Regions from separate parts of the Leuconostoc lactis genome, predicted to be linked through region 2. Evidence: riboswitches for the same ligand, from Rfam matches in the RefSeq annotation. Region 2 holds a riboswitch; the other holds the start of a gene.

Region 1 (8,275 bases), 530 kb from region 2:
CTCGCGTATTAGCATTTTTATTATTTTGGCAATAAATCCGTTACCTTTTATGAGCGGTGCGGTCGTACTCATCCTGATTTTTCTACCCACTAAAAAAGACTAGCATCAGCTAGTCTTTTAACGTTATCGTGTCAATGTAAATTCAAAACGTTCGCCCACATAATACGAACGGACATATTCAAACGGTCGATCATTTTGGTCAAAAGAGACTTGACGTACCGTCAAAATCGCATCCCCACGCTTAATTTGTAACAATTCTGCCAGGCGTTCGTTGGCCAGACTGGCTGAAATCGTTTGTTCTGCGCGACCAGGTTGCACGCCAGCCTTGCCCAACGTCACATATAACGATTCGGTCAGGTCATGCTTGGAAAAATTCGTCACCAACTTTGCTGGTACTGTCGTCCGTTCAAGCAAAATAGGTTCATCATCCCCCATACGCAACCGTTCCATCACAATCACCTCATCAGTTTGCGCCAATTGCAAATGCGCCATTTCAGAGGCTGATGGTGACGTGACTCTATAACTCACAGTTTTCGTGCTTGCCACGCGTCCTGTAGCAGCCATCAATTCCGTAAAACTGGTCATGCCTAAGGCACGCTCTGAAACCTTTTGCTCTGCGACATACGTCCCAGACCCAACTTTACGTTCCAATAAACCTTCGTCAACGAGTGTTTGTACAGCTTGCCGTAGTGTCATTCGTGACACATTAAAAGCCGCCGCCAATTCACGTTCGGCTGGTAGTCGCTTATGTGACTGCCATTCCCCTGCCTCGATGCGCGCTTTAATTTGATTATGAATTTGGATGTAACGTGGTGTCGCAGGTTTTGTCATTAATTCTTCCGTGCAAATCGACGACCCAATGAATACGTCGCCAATAATTGCATATCTTCCTTATTAAATAAATTGAAATCAGCATCCTTGCCAATCGCAAGTTCGCCCTTTTGGGTCAGCCCAAATTCACGGGCTTGATTGACTGAACTCATTTGAACAGCAGCTTGAATGTCAGCAGATGTCATCTGTTGAATATTACGGAATGCGTCATCATAAGCTAACACTGAACCCGCGAGATGCCCATTTTCAAGACGGGCTTGCTTATCTTTCACGATCACTTTTTGACCACCAAGTTCAGAAACCCCGTCACCAAGGCCTTCAGCTCGCATGGAATCCGTAATTAATTCTAACTGTTCAGGCCCTTTCAAACGAAAGGCCAATTCTAGCATATCAGGGGCGATGTGGAAACCATCAGCGATTAATTCCGCCGTGATTGATGATTCAAGCATCGCATGGCCCGTCACGCCAGGTTCTCGATGGTGGAGTGGCCGTTGCGCATTGTAAAGATGTGTCACGTGTGTCGCGCGTGAATGGGTCAATTGTTCACGTGTCGCATTAGAGTGCCCGACTGACGGGCGAATATTATGCGCCAACATAAAGGCTTCAAAATCAGGCATGCCACCGTTTTCGGGCGCATACGTGACTAAGCGAATCCGTTCACCAGATAAAGCATACCACTTTTTGAGCAATTCAGTATCAGGATCAACAATGTATTCTTCTGGCTGCGCGCCCATAAAGACCTTGTTAATGAATGGTCCTTCCAAATGAATGCCTTGAATAACTGGGTTTGTTTTTGCCACTTGGTCAATCGTCACCAAGGCGCGTTCAATATTTTCTGGGGATTGCGTCATGGTTGTGGGAAAAAGTGACGTAATCCCTTCGGTCACCATCAAGTTAACCATCTCATTAAGCTTTTCAGGATCCCCGTCCATCGTATCGAAACCATAGCCACCGTGCTTATGCACATCGATAAAGCCAGGCACCACTAAACGGCCACTGGCCTCCTCAATCACTGTATCTTCAGCATCAGGGACAAAATCTGCCATATAACCGACATCTAAAATCTTATCAGAAAAACGGATATACGCATCTGGCATGTGCTTGTATCCTGTGTAAAGATCAATATTTTTCAATAATTTTACCATGATTATACGTGTCACAGTATCATCATTATTCAACTACACACATTGAATAATTTATATGCTTAGACACTGCCTCCTTTTTCTAACTATCCTCATTATAATTGGTATAGACCGATTTTGCAAATCAAAATAAAAACGCCGTAGCGTTAAATGGTGTGTGCACTAATTCGTCACAATATTTCTCGCATAGTTATGCGCAATTTTTGAAGCCGCAGCAGCTGCCAAGGCACCAGCAATATCATCCGCAAAAGTGGTTACGGCTGGCGTTGTTTTCCCCAAGCGATCCAATTCGCCTACTAACCCAACTTTGGTTTTATCAATGTAGCCATAGTTGGTCACACCAATGGTGTCATAAGACATCGCAATGGCTGTTCCCAACGTTTCATCCACGCCAAAAAGTGTATCGTCCCCTTCAACTAAATCTTGCAAAGGTGATTCCAGCAAATGCGCTTCGGCCAAACGATCCAATTCCAATGCCACCCAAATTTGATGTTGCACGACGCGCTTATGTAAAATACTAATCACCGCTTCTTCAACTTGTGCTAATGTCAAATCGGGTTGATAGCGATGTTGGTTTTCATACCCAATCAACGCAATTCCGCGAATCGTGATGCGATGCTTTTTGAGTTTTTCGACAGTATTTTCATAAGTTGCGTATGCCATGATTGTTCTCCCTTTATTATGTCCCTAGTATAAACAATAAATCACGATTTGACAAAGCCCGTTTTGAGGCTTGCAAAATCCGTGTGAAGTCTGTAAAATATATAGAGTAATTGCCCCTTGGCCAAGCGGTAAGGCGGTGGCTTCTGGTGCCACTATGCGTTGGTTCGAATCCAACAGGGGCAATGTTAGTAGCAGTCTTAGGACTGCTTTTTTTGTGCCCTTTTTTACGTCAAAATACGATTAAAGTGAGCGAAAAAAGCCATCGTCTAAGACGATGGCTTTTAATAAAACGTTGCAAATTCTGATCCCAATGACGGATAGGCATATAAGTTAGCTTGCGTTTCGGCTAACGTTCGCCGTTCATTAATAGCCGTGACAAAATAATTAATCACTTCTTCAGCTTCAGCAGCAATTACGCTCGCCCCAACAATATGGCCGGCATCATCAAGTACAGTCCGTACCCGCGCTGTATCATTGTAACGATAAAATGGCATGACCTGACTCATATCAATATCAGTTACTCGATAACCCTTTGCCAGTCCTGCTTCAACGGATAACCCAACTTGGGCAATATGTTGGGTGCCAAATACCACAACTGGAATGGCCGGATAAGTAATCGGTGCGGTATTCAACCCCGCAATGACTTGCGCCACGTAACGACCTTCATGGTTCCCAGTTGGCACTAACTTAGGGACTGGTGAGCCACCGACATCCCCAATGGCATAGATATGTGGGTTTGACGTACGCAAATGATCATCAACCGGAATTTCCGTCGTATCCCAGACCACACCGGCATTTTCCAATTGTAATTGATCGGCATTGGCCACCCGACCAGCCGTTACAAAAACACGACCTGTCTCAAATTGTGTCCCATCTGTCAATGTCACTAGTAAGCGATCAGTCGGTGTTTTCTCGATTTGTTGGACAGTCGCATTAAAATACCAGGAAATACCCGTTTCCTGCATGTCCGTGATCAATTGACGGACTAACGTTTGATCAAACGCCCGCAGTGCTGTCGGTCCAGTGGTCACAATTCGTGTGTGAGCGCCAGCAGCCTGTGTAATATTGGCAAACTCCATTCCGATATACCCAGCGCCAATAAACGTGACATCATCTGGCATCACTGGCAAATTCAAAAAGGCTTCTGAATCTTGCGTCAATTCTGCCCCAGGAAACGTTAACGTTTTTGGGCGTTGTCCGGTAGCAATAACCCAATCAAGCGCCTTAATTCGGTCACCTGTGTCACCAACTGTAACCGTATCAGCGTTCACAAAAGCCGCCCGACCATAAAAACGGGTAATGTCTGCCGCATCAAGTCCGCGTATTTTACGGGGTTCAACAGCGTCGACATAACGCTGTTTGTGCGCCATCAAAGCTGACCAATCAATCGTTGACAAGCCGCGCAAGCCAAGATTTTGCAGTGCTGATTGCCGGTGAATTCCTTCAACAGCCGCCAGCAAGATTTTCTTTGGATCGCAGCCGTAATTAGGGCACGTCCCACCCCATAAATAATCTTCTAAAATGACGACATTTTTGCCTAAAGCGCGCGCAGCATACGCCGCTGCAAGACCAGCAGGTCCGGCGCCAATGACCCCAACTTCAAATTCATATTCTGTCATGATTCACCTCGTTGCTCATATTATACCAGTATTTCTCAAACAAGATATGACATGCCGGTATCCGCACACGCATGAAAGTGTTTGCATAAACGATTGACTTATGTTAAATTTAACGTGTAGTTGAATATTTAACAATCTGGGGTGCCATTTGGCTGAGAAACACCCATTGAACCTGATCTGGTTAGTACCAGCGAAGGGAGCATTGCGCTTTAGTGTGTCTTTAAGTAAACGCATGGTTCATAAAAAGCCAGGCGTTTTTTTGTTGGTCAAAATTTGGCCGTTATCCGACACATCAAAACTGCACCGTGCCAGACATAAGATACAAAACTACAAAAATTTTATGGAGGCATATTCATTATGCAAACGATTTCAAATTCTAAACGCCCACACTGGGCGTTACGCGATGTCCTACTGCTGGCTTTTGTCGCAGTCTTCATCGGTTTTATTTTCTGGGTGCTAGGGCCAGTTTATAATGTTTTGTCTGCTGCCCTCACACCAATGGGGTTGGCCCCCTTTGCTAACGATCTCTTGCTAGGGGGTTGGATGATGGCCGCACCTTTGGCTAGTGTGTTAATTCGCCAAGCTGGTGCGGGTGTACTGGGTGAAGTCTTTGCCGCAGCTGTTGAAATGTTGCTTGGCGGACAATGGGGCGTGGCAACCCTGCTCTCCGGTCTTGTTCAAGGTGTTGGTAGTGAAGCTGGTTTTGCGCTTCTCGGCTATAAAGATTGGCATTGGCGCGGTATTTTCGCTTCTGCTATTACCGGCACCATTGTGACCTTCGTTTGGTCACTCTTCCGTGACGGTTATGCCTCATACCATATTGGCCTACTTGTAGCCTTGTTCTTGACACGTCTTGTGTCACTCCTCTTCTTTGGTGGTGTCTTAGTCGTTGCCATCCAAAAACTGATTGAAAAAGCTGGTGTCTTACGTCGTGACTAATCTCGTTGTCCAACAAGTTAATTTTGCCTACGCTGATATACCGGTTCTTAAGGATGTGTCGTTAACGTTACAACCTGGTAGCTTGAATTTACTTGTCGGCCCAAGTGGTAGTGGTAAATCAACCCTGCTTAAACTCCTGGCCGGTCTTTATCCAACCTTTAGTGGTGGTGAATTGACGGGCACATTGACTTTAGATGGCCATGCTGTACATGATATTGTGCCTTTTCAGCGGGTAGCACATATTGGTTATCTCTTCCAAAATCCCACCCGCCAATTTGTCATGAAGACACCGTTTGAAGAACTGCGTTTTAGCCTAGAAAATCTCCAGGTTGCACCTGAAGACATCACGCCACGCATCGAAGATGCCCTGACCCGCGTGGGCATGCGTGATTTCATGTGGCATGACTTGATGACCTTGTCCGGTGGTGAAAAGCAAAAAGTGGCATTGGCCGCAGTCCTCGCAGCAGACAGTCACCTCTTACTCCTTGATGAGCCGTTTGCTAACGTGGATCCCACATCTCGATTGCAATTAATTCAGTTGATCAAAGCCTATCAACAAGCAGGCAAAACGATTTTAATTGCGGATCATGATTGGAGCGGTTACGCTGACGTTATCGATGATGTTTTCGTCATGGCTGATGGGGGATTGCACACCGCATCAGCTGACGAAAAAACAACGATTTTGTCCCAATTGCCCACCCAACCCACCGTTCACACCACCCAACCAGACGCTGTGATTGGTGACTTGGTGTTAGATCAAGTCACCCTCACCAGTGGTGATCGTCTCTTACTTTCTGAAACGTCACTCGCGATTCCCAAGGCCAAACGCACACTGATTACTGGACCAAATGGTGTTGGTAAGTCAACATTATTGTCGGCTTTGGTGAAACTTTACCCTTACGGTGGTCATATTTTGTACCAAAACCAACCACTCGCTAAACGTCGCATTGCACAACACGTTCGCGATGTTGCCCTTGTCTTCCAAAATGCCGAGCAGCAGTTTATCGCGATGACGATGGCAGAAGAATTGGCACAAGCACAGCAAATAAGTCGTTTTCCAGAAATTTGGACAGCCGATTTACTCAATGATATCTTGGTACAACTTAATTTGAGTCATGTGCGTGAACACATCGTTTACCAATTATCTGGTGGGCAACAAAAAAAGCTGCAAGTATTGCTCATGCTCATGACTGGCACACCGGTTTTGTTATTTGATGAACCCTTGGCTGGCCTAGACAGTGCGTCACAGACACAACTATTAGCTGTCATCGCTGACATGACCACCAAACAAAACCAAACCGTGGTGATGATTAGCCACCAATTACACGCGGTGACGGATTGGTTTGATTACCACTTGCAGTTTGAAGACCAGCAACTAACTTTTCGAGGTGACGCATCATGAATCCACTGATAAAATTTGGCGTGATTATGGTCATCGCCTTGGAATTAACTTTCATTAAAAGCGTGACGGTTAATCTCATCGTCATCGGTGTGAGTGCCTTGTTATACCTGATTTTGCATTTACGTTGGCGACAATGGTTATGGCTGTGCTTACTACCTGCCCTGCCAGGCCTTGGCTCTTGGTTCTCTCTGATGTACTTTGGTACCGGTGATCACGTCCACATGGCTTGGGTGATGCTATCACGTGTGTACGCTTATCTCTGGCTTGGCGGTTTGTTCACGCTAAAGCTCAATGATGAACGCGATCTTTTCTTAGCCACCCTTGAGCAACGTGCGCACTTGAGCCCCACCTTTGTTTATGCCTTAGTTGGTGTGTTAAATTTTATGCCGGCGGTGAATCAACAAATTAAAACGATTCGTGTGGCCGCCCAAATGCGGGGCATGACATTGCACGTTTGGGATCCTCAACTGTATTTTAAAGCCATTTTATCTGCCATTCGTTGGTCACAGAGTTTGGCTGAGGGGATGGTCAGTCACGGTTTTACTGAAGGCGCGCAACGTACCCATCTTGAGACCGTCACGATTAACCGACGTGATTGGCTCATTGCTTTACTGATTCTGATCATTTTCCAACTACTGTTGTTACCCCGTTGGTATTAAGGAGACTGTTATGACCTTTTCACAGGCGCTCTTAGAACGCGCCCAACCCATGATGGATGCCATTATGGTACACCCATTTGTTCAAGCCATCGCAGCTGGTACCGTACCAAATGATGTATTGAATTATTACGTGGAACAAGACGAGCATTATCTGAAAGATTATTTGCAGGTGACCGCCTTGACGATTACCAAAACCGATAATGTTGATGATATCAATAATCTTTTGACCACTGCCCAATTTGTACAAAATGAATCGCGTGCGCATCAAGTCATGCTGGAAATTACCGGTCATACCATTGAAAATTGGCGACGCGAACCGGAAACAAAGCGTTACACGGACCATATGTATGCATCAGCTTACCATGGTACTTACGCTGATGCCCTAGCGGCCCTCCTGCCTTGTGCGTGGAGTTATGCGGTCATTGGTGAACAACTCGTTGACCAAGATGCTAACAATGATGAGAACCCACTTAAAGAGTGGATCGAATTATATGCACCGCAGATGGCGCCAGATACACCAGATTACAACGCTTGGCGTTTTGAAGCGTTAGATCGTGCAGTGGCGTCACTCACACCAACACAACTTGAACACGTTGCCCAAACGTTCCTGTTCAGTTTAGAAATGGAATGGCGCTTCTGGGAAGCAGCCTGGCAACAAACCCACTGGCAATTCGAATTTTAATCAAAAAGCAGATCAATTGATCTGCTTTTTTTTGAGATCTGATCACACCATTTTGTTATTTATGGCTTTATTTTAATTTAAAACTATTAAATATTTAACTTTAGTGTTAGTATTATTATTGTCGAATTTAACTAGTAGTTGTGTTGCAATGACTGATCAACAGTAGTTGTTACCAATCAGCTAACATCATTGCATCTGGTAAACGAAAGGCGGCACAATGATAAAAAAGTATTGGCGAAGTCAATTCAAATGGTTATTTTTATCGAGTATCTTAGAAAGTATTGGTGCCAATCTTTTTGGTATTGTCCTGTTGATGATGATTGCTGCAAACTTTACCG
Region 2 (8,275 bases):
GGTGATCCAACTCATCGACAGCAATCACATCATTTTCGTTGATGATTGGAATCACACGCTGCTGCAACATGGCCGCAATGGCATCGATGGTATGGCGTAACATTTGCTTGTTATGAAACACATCATAAGTCAACAGGACTTGACCCACGTGTTGCTGATAAAACGCAAAACTTTGATTATAAATCGCCATCAAATAACTTTGACCAATCGCGGCTAAGGCCTGCTGGGCTGGAATTTCTGTTGGGCGTTTTGTTTGATGCATTTGTTTGAGGGCCACACCAATGGCACCAGATGTCACTAAAATCACCTCATACCCAGTTTGTTCGAGCTGGGTTAAGGTTTGGGCTAACCGGTTGATGACAGGATATTTAATTTCACCGGCCGCATCGACAATACTACTCGTGCCCACTTTAACAACGACACGCCGCCACTGCTTGGCTATTGGCGCTTGATCAACCACTTCTGACATGCTGATTTTATCCTTTGTGAACTTATTTGTTGCATTTGATGATGATATCATATCATCATCATTTCCTCATTTTATCTCCATTATTATATCATGTCCATAAAGCCATTTGATAAAAAACACCAGTCTATCGGCGATAGACTGGTGTTTTTTAAATTATTGATCATACTGCGCTAAGAAAGCTTGAATCTTATCACGATAGGCCTGTGGGTGATCGTGGAAACTTTGCACATGCTTTGAACCAGAAGTGACCCAAAGTGCTTTTGGTACCTTGAGGGCCTCGTACAATGGATAGACCATTTTGGTTGGGACAAACGTATCCGCGTCGCCATGAATCAAGAACGTCGGCGTCTTGCTTTTAGCCACTTGCTTAAGCGGACTAGCCTCCGCATAAAAGTAACCGGCGCGTAACTTAGAAATACCGGAAACAACATTTACCAGTGGGAACCACGGTAAATGATACATTTCACCGGCTTCGTGTTTGATTTCCTCCAGTAAACTTGTATACGACGAATCAGCAATCACGGCCTTGACTTGCTTAGGCAAGTCAGCCTCACCAGAAGTGGATAAGACCGTGGCCGCACCCATGCTCATCCCATACATGACAATATCTGAATCTTGGCCATTGCGGGCAATGATTTGGTTCAACCATTGGATATAGTCACGCCGATCACGCCAACCATAGCCAATGATTTTACCTTGTGATTGCCCGTGCGCGCGGTTATCTGGAATTAACACGTTGTAGCCTAACTCATGGAATAATTCACCATAAATCGCCATGGTCGTTTTATTATTATGCCAACCATGTGCCAAAATGGCCGTTTTATTGGTTTTTTGTGCCGCTGGGACATACCAAGCATCAAGCTTAAGCCCGTCAGCAGTGGTTTCATACCAGACTTGCTTGTCACGTGCTAAAAAAGCATGTTCATAGCGATACAGTGGATCATCTTTTTGACGTAATGCATCCGGCTGATGCGATTTTGGATCCCGCACTTGGGCGACGTGGAAAAAATATTGTCCGGCGACTACCAAAATCACAATCATCACCAATACAAAGCCGAGTAGCCATTTGACTAAGTTTTGCATAGTTGTTTACCCCTTAAAACAACAATTTTACACTACCGCCGACATCCCCGCAAACAATTTTTCTATTATTTTCACGTCACTTCATGATAATTTTTTCATCATGTTGCAATGTTTAAATGATAAAATGGTATACTTGAAAGAAAATCATAAAAGAGGTATTCACATGGTGTATTCACAGACATGGGATTTAGACAGTATTTATCCCGGCGGCATTACGTCTCCAGAACTGGCAAACAAGTACCAGGCTGTTGCGCAAGATATTCAAATCTTTGCACAACAGGTCGCTCAAGCCCAGCCATCTGCCGAGACGATTGCTGATTTGTCTGATTTAGCACAAAAAATCGGTTCTGGCTTAGGGACGATTAGTATTTTCATTAATGGTTGGGCATCAGTTGATTACGGTAACAGTGCTTACGGCCCTCATTTTGACAAACTTGGGCAACTCTTTGTCGCTTTTGCGGCACCTATGAATCAATTTAAAAAACTGTTATTGCAACTTGATGACACTGAATTTGCAGATGCTCTGGCAACAGAACGTTTGCGTCCCATTCAATTCTATCTCACCGAGCTACGCACTGATGCCAAGCGCTTACTAGATGATCACACCGAAGCCTTAATTAATCAATTTGATTTAGATGGGCAACAAGCTTGGTCCCAACATTATGATACGATTTCGGCTGGTCTATCCCTAACTTATACGGATGCCGAAGATGGCCAAAAGCGACAAATTTCTGCTGGTCAAGCCTTGAACATGTTAGATGGTGAACCTAACAACGAAACACGTGCCAACATTATGGCGAGCTACGAAAAAATGTGGGCCAGTGCCGAAAATCTCACCGCCGATACGCTCAATCATTTAGCCGGTTTCCGTTTAACGAACCAAAAGGCTCATGGCTACCAGTCACATCTTGAACAACCACTCGAAATGAACCGTATGTCACAGGCCACTTTGGATGCGATGTGGGCCGTCGTGGATGCCAACAAGGCGATGTTTAAACCCTACTTTGAACGAAAGAAGCAACTTTTGGGTCTTGAAAAGCTCGGCTGGCAAGACCAAGTTGCGCCTTTAACGCATGTTGGCGATTACCAACCAACCGACGTGTCTTATGATGATGCCGCAGCTTTCATTATTGAACAATTCGGAAAATTTTCACCTAAAATGGCTGATTTTGCTAAAATGGCTTTTGATAAACGCTGGATTGAAGCGGAGAACCGACCAGGTAAACAACCCGGCGGTTACATGGAATCTGTTCCTGACTTACATGAATCACGTATTTTCTTAACGTATACGGGCTCTGTTAATGATGCGGCGACAATTGCCCATGAGTTGGGACACGCCTTCCACTCGGCACAACTTGTTGACCTACCACTTTGGCGCGATGCCTATGCCATGAACGTAGCCGAAACGGCATCCACGTTCGCTGAACTCATTGTCAATGATGCCAATGTTCGCGGTGCAAAGTCTGACGCTGAAAAGCTGGTACTGTTAGATGCTAAAATGACCAATCCGATTGCGATGTTTTTAAATATCCATGCGCGCTTCCTATTTGAAGACGCTTTTTATACCGAACGTCAAAACGGGGTTGTGACGCCACAACGTTTGAACGAATTAATGGATGCTGCGCAAGAAGCTGCTTTTGATGGCATGTTAGAGGTGCGCCATCCTCACTTCTGGTCATCAAAACTCCACTTCTTCATTGATTCTGTCCCATTCTATAACTTCCCTTATACCTTCGGTTATCTCTTCTCAGCGGGTATTTACGCGCGTGCCCAACAAGATGGAGCTAATTTTGAAGATAAATATATCGCATTGCTACGAGATACGGCTAATATGACCGCTGAAGAACTTGCCAAAAAGCATCTCGATGTTGATTTGACGCAACCTGACTTCTGGCAAGCTGGGGCTGACTTAATTAAGCAAGATATCGATGAATTCCTTCAACTATCAGAACAATTCGTTTAAAAAAAGAGCCTTATGTCTCTTTTTTTGTGGTGAGTTGTTGCCAAAATGCCAGCGTTGCTGCAATATCTTGACTCTGACTAATCATACTAATTACCGCCGCACCGGCAACACCAGTTGCTAAGACATCAGCTAGGTTATCTGCTTGAATCCCACCAATGGCCACACTTGGCCACTGGCTTGTCGCCACTAATGTCTGTAATCCCGTAACGCCAATAGCCGGTTTGGCATCAGCCTTACTAGTTGTTGGATAAACAGGACCAATGCCGATATGATCAATACCGGCTAGGTGCGCAATTCGCGCATATTCTTGCTGATTAGATACCGAAATACCAACCACAAGGTCACCGGCAGCTTGGATATTTTCAACTGGCTCACCATCTCCCTGCCCAAAATGCACCCCATCCGCATGAACGACATACGCCAAAGCCACATCATCATCGATGATTAACGGTACATCGTATTGCCGGGTTAACTCACGCACCTGCTGTGCCACCCGTAATTTATCATTCCCCGTCAAAGCACCAGGCCCTTTTTCCCGATATTGGAACAGCGTAATGCCTGACTGTAGTGCTTGGGTCAACACATCCCAAAAAACTATCTCATTGGCCACGTCTTGTGTGCCACAGACAAAATAGCGTGCTAATACTGTTGGGTCAAATGTCATCATACACCTCCGGCTGATTCTCAGCCGTCACTTTTGGAAAATGGTTCAATGGCCCATGCCCATGACCGACTGCAATACCATCACGAATTGTGGCATCGACATACGCTTTGGCATGAATAATCGCTGTTTTCAGCGTCACGCCCAACCCTAGTTGGGCAGTAATTGCTGCTGAAATTGTATCGCCAGTGCCATGGGTTCTGGGCGTATCAAACCGTGTTGTTTGCAACCAAAAATGTTCGCCATTTTCTAAGCGCACATAGTCTGTCACCTTACGCGCATTGCCATGGCCACCTTTAATTAAAATATTTTTCGTTCCAAAACTATGCAACCTGTCAGCTGCTGCCATGATGTCACTTGGCGATTGAATTGTGAGACCAGTTAAAACCTCAGCTTCAGGAATATTTGGGGTAATTAAAGTGGCTAACGGCATCAATGTTGTCCGCACAGTTGCCACGGCTTCATCCGAAAGTAACTGGGCACCACCTTTAGCCACCATCACTGGGTCTAAAATTAACGGCCCAAAATCAAATTGCTGTAGTCCTTGTGCGACTGTTTCAACCGTGGCTGCATCACCGAGCATCCCTGTTTTTACCGCGCGAATTGCCAAATCGTCTGCTACCGATTGGAGTTGCGCCATCACCATGTCTTGGGGTAGCATATGCACGTGTTGGACACCCAATGTATTTTGCGCAGTCACGGATACGACAACATTCGCACCATAAATGCCATGTGCAGCAAAGGTATTTAAATCAGCGGTCATACCCGCGCCACCACTAGAATCAGTACCTGCAATTGTCATGACTTGTGGGGTTTCATTGACCATTTTTCACCTCTTGTGCCACAAATGTTTCTAATGCGTCTGCTGTCAATAAGTAGAGTTCATCTAAGACTTGATTGACAAAATAACCAGGGGTTGTGACTGTTTTTGCAGCCTGAACACCAGCTAACTTCATCATCGCCATGGCCCGTACCGTATTGGTAACTGATATCTCATCGCCGTTAAAAGCACCAATCAAAGCAGAAAGCGCATCGCCCGTTCCCACGTTTGTGGCCAATAAGGGGACATCAACGGCAATGGTTTGCGTTGTCATCCCATCGCTCACGACGTCCATGGCCCCACTCATCGCAATGATGGCGCCAGTTTTTTTGGCAGCCTGCTGTGCAATCGTGAGTAAATCGCCATCACCGGTGGCATCAATGCCCTGACTAGCAAAATCAATACCAGCAAACCAGGCAATTTCCGCTGCATTACCGCGAATAATATCAACTTTGGCATCTGTCATCACCGCTTTAACAGGCACACTACGCGATGGTATCCCAACTGCCACTGGGTCCAAGACCACAACTTTTTTGGCTTGGTTAGCCAATTGCGCTAATTTAATGGTTTCCAGTAATTCTGCCCGACGCCAAGTGCCTGTATTAATCACCACGGCATCACTGACGTTCACTAAATCTGGAAATTCAGCAATCTCGCGGGCCATAATTGGCGAACCACCAACCACGTTGATAACATTAGCCACAAATTGGGGCGTCACATAGTTGGCATAGTTAAACACCAAAGGCGATGTTGTTTTTAAAGTTTTTAAATCCATGATTAACCTCGTTCATTTTGTTTAGAAACGATCCATTAAACGGCCCAATAGGCCAGTTTTTTGGGTCACTTTTAAGAATAAGTAGCCTAACACAGCCCCGAAAGTTGCGGCGGGTACAAAGAAAGGGATATAAAAGAAAAGGCTTGGTATATGGGCATGATATAGTACATTCATCAGTGGCACGGCCACTATCGCTGAAATCACCCCAGTCCCAATCACTTCACCAATCACCGCCGCACTATACTTGCCGGTCCAGCGATATAAAAAACCGGCCAAGCCCGCACCAATCACAGCCCCAACAATCGCCAAAATTGGACGCCCTGCCAAAATCATCCGCAAACTACCGGTCAAAAACGCCACGGCAATCGCATACCAAGGCCCTAACAACACCGCTGTGATGACATTAAAAAAATGTTGAAACGGTGCCATATTGGGGAGCACCACGACACTAGATGTCGCAAATGATAAGGCTGTTAGCACACCTGCTAACGCCATTTTTCGTACGGTTCGCTTAGAACCAAGCCCTGCTGTTATCGTCGTTGCCACAATCGTCTCCTCTGCTGAGCTGGGGCTGATCACCAAGAAAAATAAAAAACCGTCACCTTTTTTCGCACAGGAAAAACAGGTGACGGTCATAAAAAGTATGGTTTAACCCACTTATTAGTCTTCATCAATGAATCTCCCTTCGCGCGCATTACCGCGATCAGGTTCAATGGGTATTTCTCAGCCAACTTGGCACCCCAGATCGTGTTATTTAATTATGACATCATTCTAGCGTATAAATTTAGAGATTGCAAGCAACGATGTTAAACGCCTTGTGTTTGATTGTTGTCATCATCTTTTTTATGCATCAATGAGAGATGATCTTCTGACATCACATGAGCGTAAGTTGTCGTATAAGCATTACGCATTAGTCGTTGCATTTGCTTATAAGTATCACTTTCCAAAAATTCAACAAGCGTTGCTTGATCTGGCCAAAAAGTCCATAACATATACTCAGACTTACCATCCGCACTTTGTGCCAAAATGGCATTGGCTGACACCAATTGACCAATCAATTCATCGTTATGTTCTTTACTTTGGAACGCAATTTGATGAATAAAATTACCCTGCAGTTGTCCATTAATGACGCGACTATTAAAAGGCATTGGTCGCTTAAATTGCTGAACTAATGCCGGTTCACCAACAATCAAAAGATTAGTACCGGATAGTTGCGACACTTTCCCCAAATAAAAGAAATTTTGCGGATGCGCAGCCTGCATCTCTAGTAATGTAGCTGGCGATTGTTCAGGTGCTAGAACTAAATTAATTTCCATGAGTATGGCTCCTTTAAATAACTTTTTGCGGTTCGTGGCGACATCATCAGTTAGTGCTATTTGACCCCCATCTTTTCAACAATGATCAGTTGCACCCACCCGTCTGCTGCCAGGAGACGGGTATCCAGTATTGTCGATCAGATAGCACACTGTCATGCTGCCATTACTAATAACCATTGTACCCCTTCTGACCGTTTCATGCTAAAATAAAATCATGACAAAACTACTAATTTTAGGGGCCAATGGCCAAATCGCAAAACTTGTGGTGCCTATGCTTGCCCATACTAATACAGAAACGGTCTTAACCTCACTTCACGCACGGCCAGACCATGGCATTCAAGCCTTAGATGCCGTTAACGAAGATGCCCTCGTCACAGCAATGAAGGATGTAGACATCGTTTATGCCAATATTGGTGCTGAAGGCCGCCAAAAATCAGCCGCAAATAGTGTGGTCAATGCTATGCACACTGCCGGTGTGAAGCGTTTGATTTGGGTTGCGACAATTGGTGTCCATAACGAATTATCCGATGACAAACGTGACCTTTGGGCCAATCTACTCGGCACAACCGATAACGAAAATACCTATATGGGCGATCAAGCCGCCGCAGTCGCACGGATTATGTCATCTGCACTCGATTATACGATTGTTCGACCAAATGAGCTACTTGATGATAACATCATGCAAACCATTCATGTGCAAACCGATCCCCATGAACAAATTGTTGGTGGGCCAATTACACGCACGAGTGTTGCCGAATTTATCACACAACTTATTTTACACCCTGATACTTATATCGCCCAATCAGTTGCGATTTCACAGCAATAAAAAACACCTGAAAGTTATTTTCAGGTGTTTTATTTTGCATCTGGTTTTGCTTCAACATACTGCCAGTAAGCATCAATAATTTTAGCTGATATTTTACCGTTCGTACCATCCAAGTAATTGTTCATCCCCGGAATGGCCATCGCGACAGCAAAAGGTTGTCCTGGCACATAAGCAACCATCGATTCGGTAAATGTATCATGGCCGTTGGTCTTGGTTTCCGCTGTTCCTGTTTTAGCATAAACTTTTGGTACCAATTTGTGCATGTCCGAACCACCCGTATTCCAAGAATCCGAGCCATTGGCAACACGGTTCATCCCTTCTTTAATGATTGCCCACTCACTTGGTGAGAGATTAACCTGACC

The links. A riboswitch is a leader RNA that binds a small molecule or an ion and turns the genes downstream of it on or off. The one in region 2 is predicted to bind thiamine pyrophosphate.
Region 1: linked by a shared signal. The riboswitch ahead of FGL80_RS01320 (ECF transporter S component) and the one ahead of thiW (energy coupling factor transporter S component ThiW) in region 2 are both predicted to bind thiamine pyrophosphate.

Annotation. Positions count from the first base shown of each region.
Region 1 is NZ_CP042420.1:271,338-279,612, forward strand. It holds gene FGL80_RS01295 (GntR family transcriptional regulator) at 124-831, opposite strand; gene nagA (N-acetylglucosamine-6-phosphate deacetylase) at 831-1,976, opposite strand; gene FGL80_RS01305 (phosphatidylglycerophosphatase A) at 2,136-2,636, opposite strand; tRNA gene FGL80_RS01310 (tRNA-Gln) at 2,748-2,819, shown strand; gene FGL80_RS01315 (dihydrolipoyl dehydrogenase family protein) at 2,918-4,255, opposite strand; TPP riboswitch at 4,383-4,472, shown strand; gene FGL80_RS01320 (ECF transporter S component) at 4,613-5,194, shown strand; gene FGL80_RS01325 (ABC transporter ATP-binding protein) at 5,187-6,596, shown strand; gene FGL80_RS01330 (energy-coupling factor transporter transmembrane component T family protein) at 6,593-7,255, shown strand; gene tenA (thiaminase II) at 7,266-7,937, shown strand; gene FGL80_RS01340 (MFS transporter) at 8,155-8,275, shown strand, end outside.
Region 2 is NZ_CP042420.1:803,585-811,859, reverse strand. It holds gene proB (glutamate 5-kinase) at 1-469, opposite strand, end outside; gene FGL80_RS04120 (alpha/beta hydrolase) at 623-1,552, opposite strand; gene FGL80_RS04115 (M3 family oligoendopeptidase) at 1,716-3,515, shown strand; gene thiE (thiamine phosphate synthase) at 3,526-4,179, opposite strand; gene thiD (bifunctional hydroxymethylpyrimidine kinase/phosphomethylpyrimidine kinase) at 4,169-5,002, opposite strand; gene thiM (hydroxyethylthiazole kinase) at 4,992-5,771, opposite strand; gene thiW (energy coupling factor transporter S component ThiW) at 5,793-6,317, opposite strand; TPP riboswitch at 6,435-6,524, opposite strand; gene FGL80_RS04090 (hypothetical protein) at 6,578-7,087, opposite strand; gene FGL80_RS04085 (NAD(P)H-binding protein) at 7,302-7,913, shown strand; gene FGL80_RS04080 (peptidoglycan D,D-transpeptidase FtsI family protein) at 7,943-8,275, opposite strand, start outside.